DNA from 3 places in the Paenibacillus hodogayensis genome. Region 2 is predicted to be linked to each of the others. Evidence: riboswitches for the same ligand, from Rfam matches in the RefSeq annotation. Region 2 holds a riboswitch; each other region holds the start of a gene.
What was found. Region 2 has a riboswitch for cyclic di-AMP ahead of ABD796_RS25850 (C40 family peptidase). Riboswitches for the same ligand answer to the same signal wherever they lie in the genome.
Positions count from the first base shown of each region.

Region 1: it holds a riboswitch for cyclic di-AMP, as region 2 does, so the genes downstream of both, ABD796_RS30250 (resuscitation-promoting factor) here and ABD796_RS25850 (C40 family peptidase) in region 2, are expected to answer to the same signal.
Region 3: it holds a riboswitch for cyclic di-AMP, as region 2 does, so the genes downstream of both, ABD796_RS26260 (C40 family peptidase) here and ABD796_RS25850 (C40 family peptidase) in region 2, are expected to answer to the same signal.

Region 1 covers NZ_BAAAYO010000015.1:50,853-56,718, forward strand. Annotated here, with positions in the region: gene yabG (sporulation peptidase YabG) at 1-486, opposite strand, end outside; gene rsmA (16S rRNA (adenine(1518)-N(6)/adenine(1519)-N(6))-dimethyltransferase RsmA) at 542-1,438, opposite strand; gene rnmV (ribonuclease M5) at 1,435-2,004, opposite strand; gene ABD796_RS30250 (resuscitation-promoting factor) at 2,170-3,228, opposite strand; cyclic di-AMP (ydaO/yuaA leader) riboswitch at 3,580-3,732, opposite strand; gene ABD796_RS30255 (ABC transporter ATP-binding protein) at 4,008-4,757, shown strand; gene ABD796_RS30260 (ABC transporter permease) at 4,754-5,866, shown strand, end outside.
Region 2 covers NZ_BAAAYO010000012.1:160,338-166,203, forward strand. Annotated here, with positions in the region: gene ABD796_RS25835 (LuxR C-terminal-related transcriptional regulator) at 1-1,766, opposite strand, end outside; gene ABD796_RS25840 (hypothetical protein) at 1,751-2,002, opposite strand; gene ABD796_RS25845 (ATPase domain-containing protein) at 2,040-3,449, opposite strand; gene ABD796_RS25850 (C40 family peptidase) at 3,674-4,579, opposite strand; cyclic di-AMP (ydaO/yuaA leader) riboswitch at 4,581-4,726, opposite strand; gene ABD796_RS25855 (M55 family metallopeptidase) at 4,793-5,566, opposite strand; gene ABD796_RS25860 (SDR family oxidoreductase) at 5,755-5,866, opposite strand, start outside.
Region 3 covers NZ_BAAAYO010000013.1:22,670-28,535, forward strand. Annotated here, with positions in the region: gene ABD796_RS26250 (M1 family metallopeptidase) at 1-1,842, shown strand, start outside; gene ABD796_RS26255 (hypothetical protein) at 1,858-2,682, shown strand; cyclic di-AMP (ydaO/yuaA leader) riboswitch at 3,046-3,185, shown strand; gene ABD796_RS26260 (C40 family peptidase) at 3,191-3,661, shown strand; gene ptsP (phosphoenolpyruvate--protein phosphotransferase) at 3,754-5,463, opposite strand; gene ABD796_RS26270 (HPr family phosphocarrier protein) at 5,611-5,866, opposite strand, start outside.

The DNA of each region.
Region 1 (5,866 bases), on a different contig from region 2:
CAAAATCCCGTCGTGTCCGGTAATGACGACAATGTCCGGCCGTACCTCCGGCAGCAGCCGGTACAGCGCCTGGCTCATATTCGCTTCGGTGACGAAATATCCTTCCGCCGGAACGCGGAATTCCTCGTACAATGCCATGCTTTTGCGCAAATACATCGGGTCGCCGTCCAGGTGCAGCACCTTGCCGGGTATCTCGAAGTAGGCATGGGGCATATGCTGCTCGCCGCCAAGCTGAGTCTGCTGCTTCTCCCGCTGCCACAGCCGGTAGCGCGCCAGCTCGCGCAGCGACTCGTTGACTTTCATCTGCGAATACTGCTGCTGGAGCGGCCGGGCGTCCTGCGCCGGCTGCAAATCCGCGACGGGCGAATCGGCCAACAGCCGGAAATCGACGCCTTTGAGCACCGCGCGCTGCACGTCGAGCGCGGCAATTTTAAAAATGACGTCTCCGCCATAGGACTTTCGAACGACCAGTTCTCCTTGCTTCATACTCCGTATCGCCTCCCTCGACTATCCTATGGGCGAGGTAGGCGTTTGGTGCGTATTATCGGAGCTGTTTGCGGTATGCCAATATGGCGTTGGCTAGTCGCGCGTATTCGTCGATTCCGAGCGTTTCGCCGCGCCGAACCGGATCGATGCCGCATTCGGCCAATATGCTTTCCATGGCGGGCTTGGACGCTTTATCGAATAGGCCGGCAAGCAGATTGTTGGACAGCGTCTTGCGCCGCTGGGCAAAGCAGGCATGCACGACCTCGAAGAACAAAGCCTCGTCCTCCACATGAACGGCAGGCGTCTGCCGCAGCTTCAGACGGATCACGGCCGAATCCACGTTGGGCTGAGGGATGAACACGGTAGGCGGCACAATGGCGACCACGTCCGGCTCGGCATAATATTGCACCGCGATGCTCAGACTGCCGTATTCTTTGCCCCCCGGCTTGGCAGCCATCCGCTCGGCCACTTCCCGTTGGATCATGACGACGATATATTCGAGCGGGAGCTTCTGTTCCAGCAGCTTCATCATGATCGGGGTCGTTACGTAGTAGGGCAGATTGGCCACCACGCTGACGCCGGAGCAGCCGGCAAAGTGCCGGGCCCATAGCTCGTCCAGATCCAACTTCAGCACGTCTCCGTGAACGACCGTGGCATGCGGATACGGCTGGAGCGTCTCCTCGAGAATCGGCAGCAGCCTTCCGTCGATCTCTACCGCGACGACCTTGCCCGCCGCCTTGGCCAGCTGTTGGGTCAGCGCTCCGATACCGGGACCGATCTCCAGCACGCCCTTCGTGTCGTCCAGCTTGGCCGCCGAAGCAATTTTGTTCAGAATGTTCAGATCGGTCAGAAAATTTTGGCCCAGGCTCTTTTTCAACGTAAACCCGTGCTTGCGGATGATATCCTGCGTACGCCTCGGCGTTGCGACGTCGGCTGTCGGATGTTCGTTCATTGCTTGTCTCCTCCCTCCTGCAAGGCGGTCATTTGTTCATACGCCTTGGCGAATTCTTCGTGCCCGATGCGAAACATCCGGCATCTCTTGTAAAATTGCTTTCCGTTGCAATAGCCGATGCCGAGCAGCTTGCCCATCTCGAGCCTGCGCGCAGCCGCCTGAGGATGCACGAGCAAGCCTGCGGCCATCAGATCGTCCATCGTTATGTCCGGCTCTCCGAGAGCGTCCTCGCCGACATCCGTGCGTACGTTGGCCAGCGCCTTGACGATCGCCTCCGGCGAAGCGTTTTCTACCCCGATGTCCGCTTTGCGCATCGCTTCCTCGCGGGACACGAAAGCATGCTTACAGCCTGGCACGCGAGCCGCGATTATTTTGCGGATACGCTCGCCGGCATGGTCGGGATCGGTGAACACGATGACGCCCCGTCGCTCCTGCGCCATGGCGATACGCTGCAGCACCTGCTCATTGATGGCCGAGCCGCCCGTTTCGATCGTCTCCGCCTCTACCGCACGACGGATGGCTACCGTATCGTCCCGTCCTTCGACGACGATAATTTCTCGGATCATGTGACGTTTCGTTCCTTTCCCTGAAGACGAACAAAAAGAAGAGGGCGCCCCTCTTCTTTTGCGTCGATCACTTTATTTACAATATACCGGACTGCGCTGTTACACGCAACCGCAATCCGGGTAATAACGAACAGAGCCTTCCTTCCTAAAGCCAAAATGACACGACTAGTTGACGGACGGCTTTTCCTTGCCGATTACGTATACTTTATAACCGCGCTTTAGGCCGAATCGTTTGGCATAATCGGAGCTGTCGAAATAAACGTCGATAATGTTGCCTTTGATAGCGCTACCAGTATCTTCTGCCCGACGGAAACCGATTCCTTCGATATATACCCACCAGCCGATCGGGATGACTTTAGGATCGACAGCGATGGTTCGCCCTTCGCTGACTTTCGTTCCCGAAAACGTCATGCCGTATTGCGGATGCTCGCTCGTTTTGCCTGTCGAAGCGGCATCGACGGAGTAGGCCGTCAACGTGACGTTACTAATAATTTGTTTATACGCGAACTTGACGCCGCCCTTGGTCACTTCCTCGATATCCGGCGAAGCGGCGGACAATACGACGACCGGGTTTTTCGTGCCTAGCGCCACGATCTGGTCGATCTGCTCCTGCTCGACCTTCGTATCGACGACGTTCTCGGCCACGAGCTGGCCGTCCTCGTACACCTTCTCGATCTTCTTGGCAAGAATGCCTTCCTTGCCTTCCGTTACGACCTGTTCCTTGCCTTTGAGCAAGTTTGGATCGTTGGTCTTGACCGTATCGAACGGAATCGACTCGGTCTGGTTTTCCAGCAGCTTCTGCACCCGTACAATCTGAATGGGTGTATTGGCCGCCAAAGCTTCTTCCTTGGCGGGAGTCAATTTATCGAGCTCCCCTAGGTCTACGCTCAGTTCCTCCAACGCCCCCGCAACGGTCTTGGCTACGGTGTAGCGCGTTTCCGTCTTGCCGTCAGCGGTCAATTGGACGGGAATGGCATGCGTGACGGTATACGTTGCCCCATGTCTGAGCTTCGTCTCCAACACGGCCGATACGCGGTCGTGCGTGCTTACGGATATGTGTTGTTCGTCGAGGAAGGCAGACAATGTCGCTTGTCTCGTCTTGATCTGCTTCTGCTCCCCATTGACGACCAGATCCACCTTTTTGATTGACGTACCATACAAAAGCAGTGCAAACATAACTGCCATCACGATCGAAAACAAAGCGCCTAGTGAAATCAAACGCAAGTTTTCATGCTTCCATCGCATTGCGAAAGACATGCTGGATGATCGTTTTACATGGGTGTTTCCGTTTGGAATAGCGCCCACTTATGCGGTCCTCCTTCATCAGTTCTCGCGGTCGAGTGTTACGCATGACTGGATTGACGCGGCCTGGTTTCAATTTTTGGATGATTCGATGCTTGCCATCGGCTGTTGCATGTTGGGGCTATGTTTATGACGACTTATGCCTAATTAGTCCGTACAGGATTATTTTCGAACATGTCGAAAATAAAAGCCGCATGGAAGAGGTACTCTTCTCGCGGCATATAACCGAATGCTCATCCCAGTCAAGGATGGCGCTTCGTTGCCCGACAATCGTGCCTCTCTCTTCACGCTTACGAGGTTAGCTGACGGGTTCGGGCAAGAGAGTCGCCCTATCCGAGACAAGCCGGGCGGACGGCTGCCTCGAAATTCACCCCATGTAAACTTGGTTCCCCCGATTCCCATTTGGAAATTCAGCGATAGTAAGTCGATGGCGGTATTCAATTTCGAATCATTATGATCGTAATATTAAAGCCTTATGAAAAAGCTGTAAAGAGGATGAAAAGTCCTTATTTTCGCGAAAAGCCGAAAAAAATGCTTTTATTCCGTTTTTTCTTGCAACAAATCCCTGTTTTTCTTCGTCATATACCTCTATGTCTTGAGATATATAGCCATTTTAGTAAAAACATCTTGTCCGAGATGCTGTTTTTCAGCCAAAAATGGTATGATGGAGTGAAAAACGCAACCAAAATTGGAGGGAAAAGATGGAAACCATACTCGAGGTGAAGGGGCTTTCAGGTGGATATATTTGGAATCGTCCGATCATTCGCGAGATTGATTTTTCGGTCGGTCCCGGAGAGATGATCGGGCTAATCGGACTGAATGGAGCTGGAAAAAGTACAACCATTAAACATATTTTGGGTCTTCTTGCTCCTCACGAAGGGTCGGTTCGCATCTTGGGTCGAGAAGCCGGGCAATCCGCGGAAACGTACCGCAGCTCATTTGCCTACGTGCCCGAATCGCCGGAATTGTATGAGGAATTGACCATCCGCGAGCATCTGCGGATGACGTCGATGGCATACGGCCTCGATTCCGCGCAATTCGAGCAAAAATCCGCCGTTCTGGCAGGACAATTCGACATGACGAACAAGCTGGATTCATTCCCGCAGACGCTGTCGAAAGGGATGCGGCAGAAGGTAATGATTATGAACGCCTTTCTCACTGAACCTCCTCTCTATATTATCGATGAGCCTTTTCTCGGACTGGACCCGCTAGGCATTCGCTCGCTACTCGAATTAATGGTCGAGCGCAAGCGCCAAGGCGCCTCCTTCCTGATCAGCTCGCACATTTTGTCCACGCTGGAAACGTATTGCGACCGGTTTATCGTGCTGCACCGGGGAAGAATCGCCGCACAGGGAGCGCTGTCGAATTTGCGCTCCCAGGTACCCGGGAGCGGTCCGGAATCGACCCTGGACGAGCTGTTCTACACCCTGGTGAAAGGCGGCGCTTCATGAACCCGGCGGCGGCGATCTGGAAGGAGCGTCTCTCCGCCCATCTGCGCATCGTAGCCCGGTATACGATTTACGCCGGGCGAAGCGGTTTGTTCATGTTCATGATGATCGTGTTCATCGCTTCCTCCTATATGTACGGCAAGGCGCTGATCCAACTACCGGAGACGTTCCCCTATATGCTCGTCATCACGTGCTGGCTGACGCCGTTTATCGCCTTAAGCCCAATCCGGACGCTGCTGCGCGAGGCCGATCTTGTATTCCTGCTCCCGATGGAGGCGAAGATGGGCGTTTATTTCCGCAATGCGCTGCTGTACAGCTTTGCCATGCAAGCGTTCGCGGTATTGTTTGCGTTATCGGCCGCCATGCCTCTCTACCGGCACGGCGCAGGCGACGGAGCGCTGCCCCTTCTCGGGCTCGCCCTATTAGCATTGGCTCTGAAATTCGCCAATCTGCTCGGAAGCTGGATGGAGAATAGCTTTGTACGTTCGGGCTACCGAACCTTGTTCCGTTTCGCGCGCTGGATAGGCAGCTTCGGCATCGTGTACGCGCTTTACCGGTACGGCTGGATAGCCGGAATCGGCAGCTTCGCTGCATCGTTCGCCATTATGGGCGGCTGGGCGGCCGCTTCGCGCAGGCTGAAAGTAAACTGGCCCTATTTGCGGCTCGTCGAGGCCGGGCACCGCACGAATCTGCTGCTCTTTTTCCATATGTTCATCGATGTGGACGAGCTGCCGAACCGCGTAAAACCAAGACGTGCCTTGTCCCGGTTGGCCGCGCGCGTCCCGTTTCGCAGCAGCGAAGCTTTCCGCTACTTGTATTGGCTGACCCTGCTCCGCTCCGAGCTGTTCGGCATCGTCTTGAGACTGTCGCTCGTCGCGCTCGCCATCCTGCTCGCCGTGGAAGGTCCGCTGCTGTTCGCCGCCGTTTACGTATTGTTCCAGGTGGTGACAGGCGTACAGCTCGGCTCGCTTCACCAGTTTCACCGCCATTCGGTCTGGCCGGCGCTGTACCCGCTTCCTGCAGCACTGCGGCAGAAATCCGCCGTTCGCGTTTCCTTCGCCGTCCAGTTGGCTCTTGCGTTGGTGCTCGCGCTTCCGTTATGCCGGCCGGCC
Region 2 (5,866 bases):
TGCAAATAAAAATAGATCATGGCAATAATCTGACCGCCGATCCCGTATAACGGAGCGGCTGTCCGCGGCTTGTTCTCCTCCAGCAAAGCGATAATCGAGTGAAAATCCTCGATCAGCTGCATCTGCTCGGGGCTCGGAAGCAAGTCGTTGCCAAGAAACGACGGGGAATACGGGTAGATCAGACATGCTTCCCCGATATGCTTAATATCGCTGTCGGGCAGCTTCAACGCCCGGGCGAAAGGGAGCGCAAGCTCCTGCGCCTCGTGCGTCATCTGATACGCATAGGAGTCCCAGTAGCCAAGCGCCCGGTTCAACAACTGCACGGCATCGCCGCGCTCGACCCGCCCTTTGTCCCACAGCCGGTACAGCACGGTGGCGGCCGCCTGGGCGACAATCGTCATATATTCCCGGTACAAGGCGTATTGTCCGGCCTCTTTCAGCGCGATGCACCATACGCCAAGCAGCTCGTTCTGGTAGAACAACGAGCACTCCAGCACCGGAGGCAGCGAGGCGCTCTCGTACAGGTCCGCGGCGGGGGCAGCCGTTCCGCCTCCCCGTCTGGAGGACCATCTCGCCGCCACCTCCTTCACGTATCGTTCCGCCTGCTGCTGCCCGATCCCGCGCGATACGAGCTGCACCTTGCTGGCCGACTGTTTCAGGACGACGCAGGAGAACGCTCCCTCCACCAAGTTTAGGCTCATATCGATCAATATAAAAGACAACCGCTTCGCATCTTGGGCCTGATTGATCGAACCGCACGTCTCCACGAACGTGGACAGTCTGGTGAAATTCGTATCGCGGTCTTGCCGGACCGCGCTCAGCGTGATCTGCATCGTCCAGTGGGCGGCGAACGCTTGCACCCACGACTGGATGCCTTTCCCAAGCGTCCGCTCCGTCACGCTGCCTCCGAATAGCACGCCGAACAGCTCGCGCTCCCGCATGACGGGCACGCAAAATAGCGCTGTCGGGCAAAGACCGCGCTCCGCGAAGATAAACGTTCGGGGGTCCCGGTCGACCCGATCCCAGAAGGCCGCCTTGCGCGCCGTCGCCACCTGTCCGACGAACCCTTCGCCGAGCGAGAAGGACAAGCCCCGGATACCCTCCGTGCCAGGACCCGTGTAATGCCCGATGGTAAACTGCTGCCCTTCCGTCTTCTTCGCAAAACCGACAAAATCGACCTTGTCGGTCGCATCCGCCAGGGCGTCCATCCATTCTTCCGGAGATCCGACGCCGGCGGACAATTTGCGCAGCAGCTCCGCCCGCCGATAAAACCGCTGCTCCTCCTGCTTCGAGCGAAGCAAGCCTTCGGCAACCGAGGCCAGCCGGCCGATCTGGGCGACCGCCTGCTCCGTATGAGCTTCGCTGCCAAGCGGAACCGATGGCCACACCTTCAGCCACGGGAACGGCTCTTCTTCGGCGTCGGGCTGACCCTGTGAACGGGACATCGCCTGCTCGTCCACCAGACAGCCCGCCCAGATGTAATACGTCTGCCGCTTGCTCATGTTGACGGGAGCCATTAATAGACGAACGCCGGGCGCCACATCGCATACGATCCCTTGCCTCGCGGCGGCGTATCCTTGCACGATCGTTTGCAGACAGGTTTCAAGACGGCCCTTCAGCGGCCCTAATCCCCGTTCGAACGAGGCGGTCATGCCGGACGGTCGCGTTAACCATTCCCCGCGTTCGTTCGTCAACAGGACCGACAAGCCGCTCTCGCTAGCATACAAATCCTGCAGGCCCAGCACGACGTTCAGTTGAGATTCCATTGCACGTCCATATCGCCGCAGAAGCTCGGCTCGATGTACCGGTAAATGGAACGCGACCCATTCCCCGTTCTCTCCACAATAGCCAGTGAGACGAGTCTGCCCAGCACCGGATCGAGATGTTCCATTTTACGGCCGAGCCGCAAGGATATTCCCTCCACCGTCTCCATGCTGTACGGATTGTTCTGAAAGAACCGGGTGCATTCCATCTGCAGCTGCCATATATCTTCTTCTGTCACACGCTCGCCTCCCGTTCAAAAGCTCGTTCCCCTTGGCTCAAGTCAGTCTCATAAACGGAGCCTGGGTCGTCGTCTCCACGACGTAAGGCTCGGAAATGACGCCGTTCGGCGACTTGACCACTTGCAAATATTGATAGGCGCCGTCTACCCATGTGCGGATAACGCCGTTGCACGTTCGTTCCAAAAAGGCAGATACCTCCGGACCTACCTCGCTGAAATTGCACAATACAAGCATCGTCATGCCCAGCGCCTTAATGCCAGCCGAGTCTTCCGCGAAATATTTGGTCGCATAGTCCCTGCCTCGTTCCGCAATAATCGTGTTCAGATCGTAATAGACGAACCAGTCGCTGTGCTGCTCGATCAGCTCAGTGATCTTGCCCTGTACGACCTCTCGATATTGCCGGTTGTCCAGGCCGCTGACGTCCATCACGCTCGATTCGCAGTCTGTCGGGTAAGGCCGGGTATAATGCTCGATAAAGAAAATGTTGTTCTCTTGTGCCATCTGGCCTATGGACAGGCCGTGAAGCGCTAACATTTTGCCAAGATCCTGCGGAGTCAGGAAGCTGGACAAGAGCGCCAGCACCTTCTCCCCGGCCTGGAAGCGGTTAGCCAGCACGGAGGCGATCAAATATTTATAGTTCGCTTTGCTATTCGTATCCAGCAAGTAAACGCTTCCTTTAGTGATGCCGCCTTCCAGCAGCTCGTCCAGCAGCGCGATTCCGGTGGGGACTTTGCCCTGACCGTTCAGCAGCGCCAGATCCTCGACCATCGAGCGGGCCGGGATTAGCCGGATACCGTTGTCCGTCATCCGGTAAATATGCTCGCCCTCGCGTATGCGGCGCCCTCTCATTTTCAATATTTCCAGCGTGCGGACGCGGTATTTGTCCATCTGCTCCTTGAGCTGCAATTGTATAAAGCCGTCCGCTATGTAAGCTTCGAAGCCGGATTCTTCCTTCCGAGTCCCCCGTTCCTTGATGAGCAAGGAAGTCAAACCGAGCTTGCGAAATATATTTCGGAGCCGATACAGCATGCGGCGGTGCTCCTGCTCGTCGGTCGTCCCGTAACGAAACAGGCTGATGCTGTCGACGACGATTCGTTTGCAGTTCAATTCGCCGATCAGCTTCTCGATCATGCCGCCCGGATCGATCACATGCTCGAGAAAAATATCCGGAGACATGCTGATCACGCGGAGCAGCCCTTCCCTCTCCATCTTGCGAAGATCCCAGCCCAACGCCTGAGCATCCGCATACAGTTGGTCGGGAAACTCTTCGAAGGTGATGTAAAATCCGGCTTCTCCATCCTTTAACGCGCCGTAGTACAAAAACTGCATTCCCAATGTCGTCTTGCCGGTTCCCGGAGCGCCCTCGATCATAATGGCCGAGCCTTGAGGAAAACCTCCGTCCAGCAATACGTCCAATCCGCGAACGCCTGTCGGCACTGTGCCCATTTCGATCACCTGCGCGTCATCAAAGATATCGTTTCCTTCCTATTTTAGCATATAACCCGTACAAAGTCAGACCTTAAACGGTATTCTGGCATGAATTGATCTTTGCACCATAGGAAATTCCGTTCTTAATCCCGGCAATCGGATAGGAAAACAGCGCAAGCCGCCAGGCCTGCGCTGTTATGCATGATCGGATACGAGCAGCCTTCACGGTACCGTTTCCCTTTTTACAGGACGCGCCTGGCGCCTATGTATCTAGAGCCCCAATAGGAGCTGTACAGCGAATCAATCTTCGTTCCGCGCGAGGTCGTCGCCGATACGAACTGGCCCTCGCCCAAATAAATGCCGACATGCGTCGCAACCGCACCGGTGTTAAAAAACACCAGATCCCCCGGCTCCAGCCCGACAACCGGCTGACCGGACGAGTCGTACATGGAACGGGACGTTCGCGGCAGATCGACGCCGTTTTGAGCGAACACGTACCGGACAAAACCGGAGCAGTCGAAGCCTTCCGGAGTCGTTCCGCCCCACATATAGCGGATGCCGGTCATGCTCTTGGCCATGGCGACGATCGGTTCATTCTTGACGGTCGGCGGCTCCGCCTTGGGCATCAAGTTGTCCGCCGCAGCAGTCTTGTACCAGGCCGGCGCATGATAGCGTCCGTCCTGTCCGATAATCGCAATACGGTTGTCTTTATCCCACTGCACGATATAGCCGAGCGTCTCCGACAGGATGCGCAAAGGCACATAAGCCGTTCCTTGCCGGTTTTGCACGGCCTCCGCCTCAAGCTTGACCGGCTTGCCGTCCAGCATTAACTCGGCCGCCCCAGCCTTCACTTCCATCGTTCGTTTCTTGTCGTCCTGAACGGCAACCTTCAGTTGGCCGTTATCCGTACGCCAATCGAGCGTATAGCCCAACGCCTCGAAAACCGGACGCATCGGGACCAAGGTCTGCCCGTCGCCGTCAATGAATGGCCCCGCTTCCGGGAATTCCACCAGTTTATCGTTAATCTGAATTTTGACGCCCGAATCGGCCCCGGTGGTGGGCGAAGCGGAGGCGATCCCGCCGGACATGCCGGTAACGGTAATGCCTACGACGCACGACAAAGCAATATGTTTCCACAAACGCTTCAAACGGTTCCCTCCCGCGGCCTCCGAGGTTAGCTGACGGGTTAGGGAAGAGGTTGTTCCCTTGCCGGCATAGAAGCGCCGGCATTCACCCCGAGTGAATCGTCCCCCGTACCAAATATTCGGAATATTCGGATTCGGCCTGTTTTAAAGTTGAGTTTTAAGGGTATCATACCGTTTTCGTAAAGGTCAACCTACAATTTTTGGAATTATGCGACATTATACCGGTAAATCCCGGATATCGTCGCGGCTGATGCGCACCGTCCGGTCATTGATCCATTCCACGCCGGGTCCTTGCATCGATTGCCCCACAGCGGTCAAATACCCGATTTCGAGCGTATAAGGAGCCGCTATACCGGTAAAAGGGGGAATTTCCGCCATGCGTCGCACCGACTCCGCCGCTCCCTCCCGTACGGCATGACACGCTTCCTCGCCGTCCAGATGTTCGGCGGCTTCTATGCCCAGTCCGCGCTTGACGACCGCCGTCTCGATCTCCGGCACGAACAGCAGCGCCTCCAAAGCGGCTTTGTCATCCCCTGATAGGAAGATGACCGGCACGCCCTGCACCCCGGCGACGAGAGCCCTGGCTCCGAACTCGCCGATCAGCACCCCGTTCAACCGGTAATACGCTACCGACCGCGACGAATACGTATGATTCAGCGGGGCGTTGTACGTCCCGGCCATCGCATGTTGACCGACGAACAGCAGCGCATCGTAGCCTTCCAGCTTTTTGTAAGGATGTCCTTCCCGCAAATACGTCCCGCCGACGATATCTTCGGCGAACAGGCCGCCCGGACCGTGTCCGTCCCATACGTCGATTCGCGCATTCGGGTAGACGCTGCGAATTCCTTCGATGCATGCATTCACTTCGCGGGCCAGCAGCTTCTTTGCGGCATCGACCCGCTCGGGGTAGCCGTCTCCCGGTCTTGTCTGGGTGAAGCTGTCCACGCCGGCAGGCCCTTCCAAATCGGTCAAAATAAAAAAAGATTTCATGTTTTCGAATCCCCCATCATCAAAATAGCCTATCGCTTGGGGGTATAGTTCGCGAACCATTGGCCATTTCCTGCTAATAAAAGAGAAAAAAACTCCAACCGCTTGGCCGATAGCAGCTTGGAGTTTTGGCGTTTTCTTTTATAACGTTAAGAAGTATCGGTCTCCGCCCCGGCCAAGCGACGCGGACTTCAAGTTTCGGTCATCGTCCCGCCGTTTACGTGGAGCACTTGACCGGTGACGAAGGACGAATCGTCGGAGGCGAGATAAATGTAGGTCGGTGCAAGCTCGAACGGCTGTCCG
Region 3 (5,866 bases), on a different contig from region 2:
CAAGCACTCGAGCCGCCGGCGCCAGCAGGAAACGAAGCGCCCAAGCCGCTGAGCAAACACATCGTCGCGTACCATATTTCCGTGCAGCTGGACCCTCAGCAGAAAACGTTAACCGGCGCCGAGTCGTTAACGTGGAAAAACCCGGGCTCCCAGCCCGTCAGCGAGCTTTACCTTCATCTGTATCCGAACGCTTTTCAGTCCAAGAAGTCTACCTTCATGCGCGAATCCGGCGGCAAGCTGCGCCAGGACGAGATGAAGGGAAACAGCTTCGGCAGCATGGCCATCGAATCGGCCGTCACCGAGGACGGCATCGAGCTAACGTCCCAGATGCAGTACGTACAGCCGGACGACGGCAACAAGCAGGATCAGACGCTCATGCGAATTCGGCTGCCGAAGCCGGTCGCTCCGGGCGGAGAGACGACGTTGAAGCTTCATTTTTCGGTCAAGCTTCCAGAAGTGTTCGCCCGTATGGGATACAGTGGCGACTTCGTCATGGCCGGCCAATGGTTTCCCAAGGTTGCCGTATACGAGCCCAAGGGAACGCGGGGCCGGGCCGAAGAAGGCTGGAATCTTCACCAATATCATGGCAATTCGGAGTTTTATGCGGATTTCGGGATGTATAACGTGCGCATCCAGGTGCCGACCGGCTACACGGTCGCGGCGACCGGATTTCCGACCAAGCCTGCCGCGGATGACGGGACCAAGAAGACGTATCAGTTTTATGCCGACGACGTGCATGACTTTGCCTGGGCCGCGTCTCCGCACTTCGTGTACGTGGAGGAACCGTTCTCCGCTCCCAACGTGCCCGGCGTGAAAATCAAGCTGTATCTCGATCCGGCCCACCAGTCGTTGAAAGACCGGTATTTGTATGCGGCCAAGCGTTCTCTGGCCAAGTATAGCGAATGGTTCGGCACTTATCCTTATTCGACGCTGTCGATCGTCGTCCCCCCTCCGGGCGGCAACGGCGCCGGCGGCATGGAGTATCCTACGCTCGTTACTGGCTGGGACGCTGCCGGCGATACGAACGGCTACGAGCTGGAGCGCGTCATCGTGCATGAGATCGGCCATCAATATTGGTACGGTATGGTCGCCAGCAACGAATTCGAAGAGGCGTGGCTCGACGAAGGCTTCACTTCATACGCGGAAGACCTAATTATGGCGAGCGAATTTGGAGTCAAGCCGAACTATCCGTTGGAAGCCAGCTACATGACCCATCCGGAACCGCTTAAGCTGCCGTCCTGGCAGTACCGCGGTCACGGCGGGTACGCCGACAACGTCTATACGCGGGCGAAGCTTGTGCTCGTCGGCATCGAAAAGCAGATCGGGCAAAAACAGATGCTCCAGGCAATGAGGACGTATTTCGAGAAATGGAAATTCCGGCATCCGGCCACGGCCGACTTTCAAGCGGTGCTGGAGGGCGTTACGAAAAAGGATTGGAGCGAATATTTCAACCAATTCGTGTATGGCGGCGGCATGACCGACTATGCGGTGGAAAGCGTCCAGATTCGCAAGGTGCAGCAGGGCGACAAGACCGTGTACGAAAATTCCGTTCTCATCCATAAATACGGCGGTCATTACATGGAGGTGCCGGTTCGTTTCCGCTTCGAGGACGGCTCGGTGGTGGACAAAAGCTGGGACGGCCGGGACCCGCAGGTATTGTTCACGATTACGAGCGAATCGCCTTTGGCGTGGGCGGCCGTCGATCCCCAAATGACGATGGTGCTCGAGACGAGAAGAATCAACAATTTTATGCAGGTGAATATCGACAACAAGTGGAAAGTGCGCTGGAATATCGGGATCGCCAAATTGATCGAGACCTTGCTGAACGGGGTCGCGTGGTGAGGTGAACAACGCTAAATGATCCGCTATCTGAAAGAAGGCTTCCGCACAACCGCTTCGCAGACGTTTTTGCTGCTCGTTTTGTGGCTGTACCATTTCGTCTGGGGCTTCCTGCTGCTGTCCGTCATCAAGTCGATTGTCGTGCCGCTGATGCACCGGTTTCCCGGCACCCACCTGACGCCGGACGCCTCTCAGCTGTTTTTGGCCGAAAGCCAGTTCCGGCTTATGAAAACCGATATTAGCCACCATACGATCGCGCTGTTGATCGCCTTCGCAGCCGCGCGCATGCTGCTGACTCCCTTGCTTAATGCCGGCGTCTACTACTCGCTGCATCACGCCCGGCTCAATTCCGGCTACCGGTTCCTGCAAGGAATCCGGCATCTGGGTAAACCGTTCTTCGTCTACTATGCCGTTCAACTGCTGCTTACATTCGCCCCATTGTACTGGCTGTATCCGATTGCGAAGAACGCCTTCGCGCATGAAAGCGATTATACGTCGCTCGGGCTTGCGCTGCTGCCATGGGCCGCCGCATACATCGCGTACGGCTTCCTGATCCGCCTCTGCTTCATTTATATTCAACTCGGCAAAACGCAGGGAGAACGGTTAAGCCAGTCGCTCGGACTGTTCCTGCGCAAGCTGCCGGTGGTTGCCGCCGTTGCGCTCGTCTTGCTGGCGATGTCCGGAACAGCGACCGCCGCCGCACTGTCCACCTCCTTGGTCTGGGCCGGCCTATCGGCACTTGTCCTGCAGCAGCTGTTCCACATCGTCACCCTGCTGTTCAAGCTGTGGACGATTGCCGCCCAATATCACGTATATGCCGCGGATACGGCTTCCGACCGATAACCTAGTGCAATCGCATAAGAAAAATCGGCGGCAAAGCGAGGCTACGGTGACCCTTTGCTCCTCCAATCGCACTTGAAACCGGATTCCCAGTTTGGGTCATAGCAGGCGGAATCCGGTTTCAAAGGCGACCGCTTCGCTTTTGCGGACCCAAAGGCCCCCCTCCGCCTTCTCTGCGTAGCCGCACTGTGTCTCATGCGATTGCCCTGGCGGATAACCGTATACCGATTGACGACAGACGAAAGGCCTTGCTGCGGCAAGGCCTTTTCGCTGCGCAAAAAATAAATCGGGATTTTTGAAAAAAATATAGGAGAAAAGCAGGAATTCCGATAGAAATGACGAATTATATTTACCCGGAAACAAAAAAATCGAAACATGCCGAATTCCTGGCTTTTTGCCGGGAAACGGGGGAACCACTCCGGGTGAATTGATCTCGCATTCAAGTGATCATAGGGCACCTTCAACCGAACCCTCAGCTAACCTCGTAGGCACCGGAAGGAGTCCGCGTCTTTTGAAAAAGGCAGCCATTGTCATCACCACCATGGTCGTTCTGTTGTTCGCGCAGATTGGTACCGCTTTCGCAGACACCAATCTCGACAAAACCGTCAACGCCCTGATCGGCACGAAGTACAAGACGGCTGGAACGACTACGAGCGGTTTCGACTGCTCGGGCTTCACGATGTACATATTCAACCAGATCGGCATCGAGCTGCCGCATCAATCCAAATCGCAAGCTCAGGAAGGCTCTTGGGTCGACAAGAACGACCTCAGACCGGGAGACCTCGTGTTCTTCAACACCGACGGCAAAGGGATTTCCCACGTCGGCATCTATCTCGGCAACGACGAGTTCATCCACTCGGCTACCGGCGATGGCGTTATCAAGAACAAGCTCAGCGAGAAATATTACAAGACGCGTTACGTTTCCGCTCGCCGCGTCATTGGGGACGATTTGTACACCCAATTGACGGAGGAAGCCAAGTAATCCGGCCTTGTTCCGCCGGACAAGACAAGCCCTGCCAATCGCGGTTACCCGCATGGCAGGGCTTGTCTTCTTCTATAGCCGTAAAGCTAGGCTCAGGCGCGACGCCGGGCCAGCAATTCCCGTACCTGCCGTCCATCCTCCAGCCGGAGCGCCTCGCGCGCCAGCTCTGCCGCCTCCGCATGCCGCAGCCCGCGCACTACGGCGCGTACGGACGGAAGAGCCGGGGCGTTCATGCTCAGCTCGTCTACGCCCAGACCGACAAGAAGCGGCACGGCTGACGAATCCCCGGCCATTTCGCCGCAGACGCCGACACGCTTGCCTTGCCCCCGCGCGGATTCGACTACGTGTCGGATCAGGCGGAGCACGGCCGGATGGTACGAATCGTAGAGGGCCGAGATATGCTCGTTCATCCGATCCACCGCCAGTGTGTACTGGGTCAGGTCGTTGGTGCCGATGCTGAAAAAATCGACTTCCGCCGCCAGCACGTCGGCCATCAACGCTGCCGAAGGAATCTCGATCATGATGCCGGTCTCCCATCGCTCCGGCACGGCGAAGCCTTCCCTGCGCAAGCTGTCTGCCGCTTGCGCTACCGCTTCCTTGGCACGGCGGAGCTCGGTTACCGTGGAGATCATCGGAAACAGAATGCGCAGCAAACCGCCCGCCGCCGAAGCTCGCAGCATCGCCCGCAGCTGTGTGGCGAACAGGCCGGGGCGGTCCAGACAGAGCCGGATGGCGCGCCAGCCGAGGAACGGATTCGGATCCGCAGGCAGGTTCAAATACGGCAGCTCCTTGTCGCCACCGACGTCCAGCGTCCGCAACACGACCGGCCGGTCTCCCATGGCCCGAAAGACGGCCTCGTATTGGCGCGTCTGCTCCTCCTCGTCCGGCTCGCGGTCGCGATTCATATACATGAATTCCGTACGGAACAGACCGATCTCCTCGGCTCCGTTGGCAAGCGCATTGGCCGTCTCTGCGGCGCTGCCGATATTGGCCCCTAGCGCGATCGTCCGCCCGTCCTGCGTGACGGCCTCGGCTCCGGCCAGCGACCGGTCGGCCTCAAGCCGCGCCTTCCACTCCGCTTGCTTGGCTACGTAAGCCCGGTAGACGTCCTCCGGCGGATTCACCCACACTTCGCCAGTAGAGCCGTCGGCGACGATCTTGTCGCCGGTCGCGATCGATTGGAGAGCCGAGCGAGCGCCGACGACGGCAGGCAGGCCCAGGCTTCGCGCCATAATGGCCGCATGGGAGGTCGCCCCTCCCCCGTCCGTCACGAAGCCGCATACGAGCGGAGGCAGTTGAGCCGTATCCGACGGCGTCAGCTCGTAAGCGATTAATACGGTCGGCTCCTCCAGACGGGAAAGCCGCGAATCGTCCGCCCCGCTCAGCTGCCCGAGCAGCGCTTGCCCGATATCGCGAAAATCGGCGGCGCGCTCGCGCATATAAGCATCGTCCATCGCCTCGAATTCCTCGGCGAGCAGCCGGACGGCCGCTTCAACCGCCGCCTCCGCGCTGAAATGCGATTCGGTTACGCTGCGGCGAATCTCCTCTTCCAGCTCGGGATCAGACAGGATGGCCAGATGTGCAGCGAAAATATCCGCTTCCCGCTCTCCGAGCTTCAGCCCCGTCTCCGCACGAAGCCGCTGAAGCCGCTCCTTCGTTTTCTCGAACGCCTCGTCGATACGCTGCAGCTCCCGCCCCGTCTCTTCCGGCAAGACGGTCTGCTTCGCAGCCGTTTCCTTGCGCCTTAGCAGCAATGCCCGCCCGATAGCAATGCCGGGCGCTCCGGACAATCCTTGGATCATCGCACGTCGCCTCCTTATCCATTCCCGTATGCCGGGACTCCGCCCGATTGCGTGTCCAACGGCCCGGCTGCGTGCCTATGCGGGCATGCTTGCGGCCCCGTCTTTGCGCAGGGGCATACGGGTTCCAAGTCGTAATCATCCTGTCGGTCAGGCGTCGACATGCTCCAAAAAACCGGCCAGGCTGTCCAACGCCTCGGCTTCGTCCGGGCCGTCTACCGTAATGGTGACCAGGTCCCCTTGCTTGGCGCCCAGCCGCATCAGGCCGATCACGCGCTTGCCGTCCACCTGCTTGTCTTTGCACTTTACGGTGACGGACGCTTCGAACTTGGCGGCCGTCTCCGCGAAGAACGTCGCCGGACGGGCATGGAGCCCTCCTTCATTAAGCAGCTTGAACTCTTTGCTG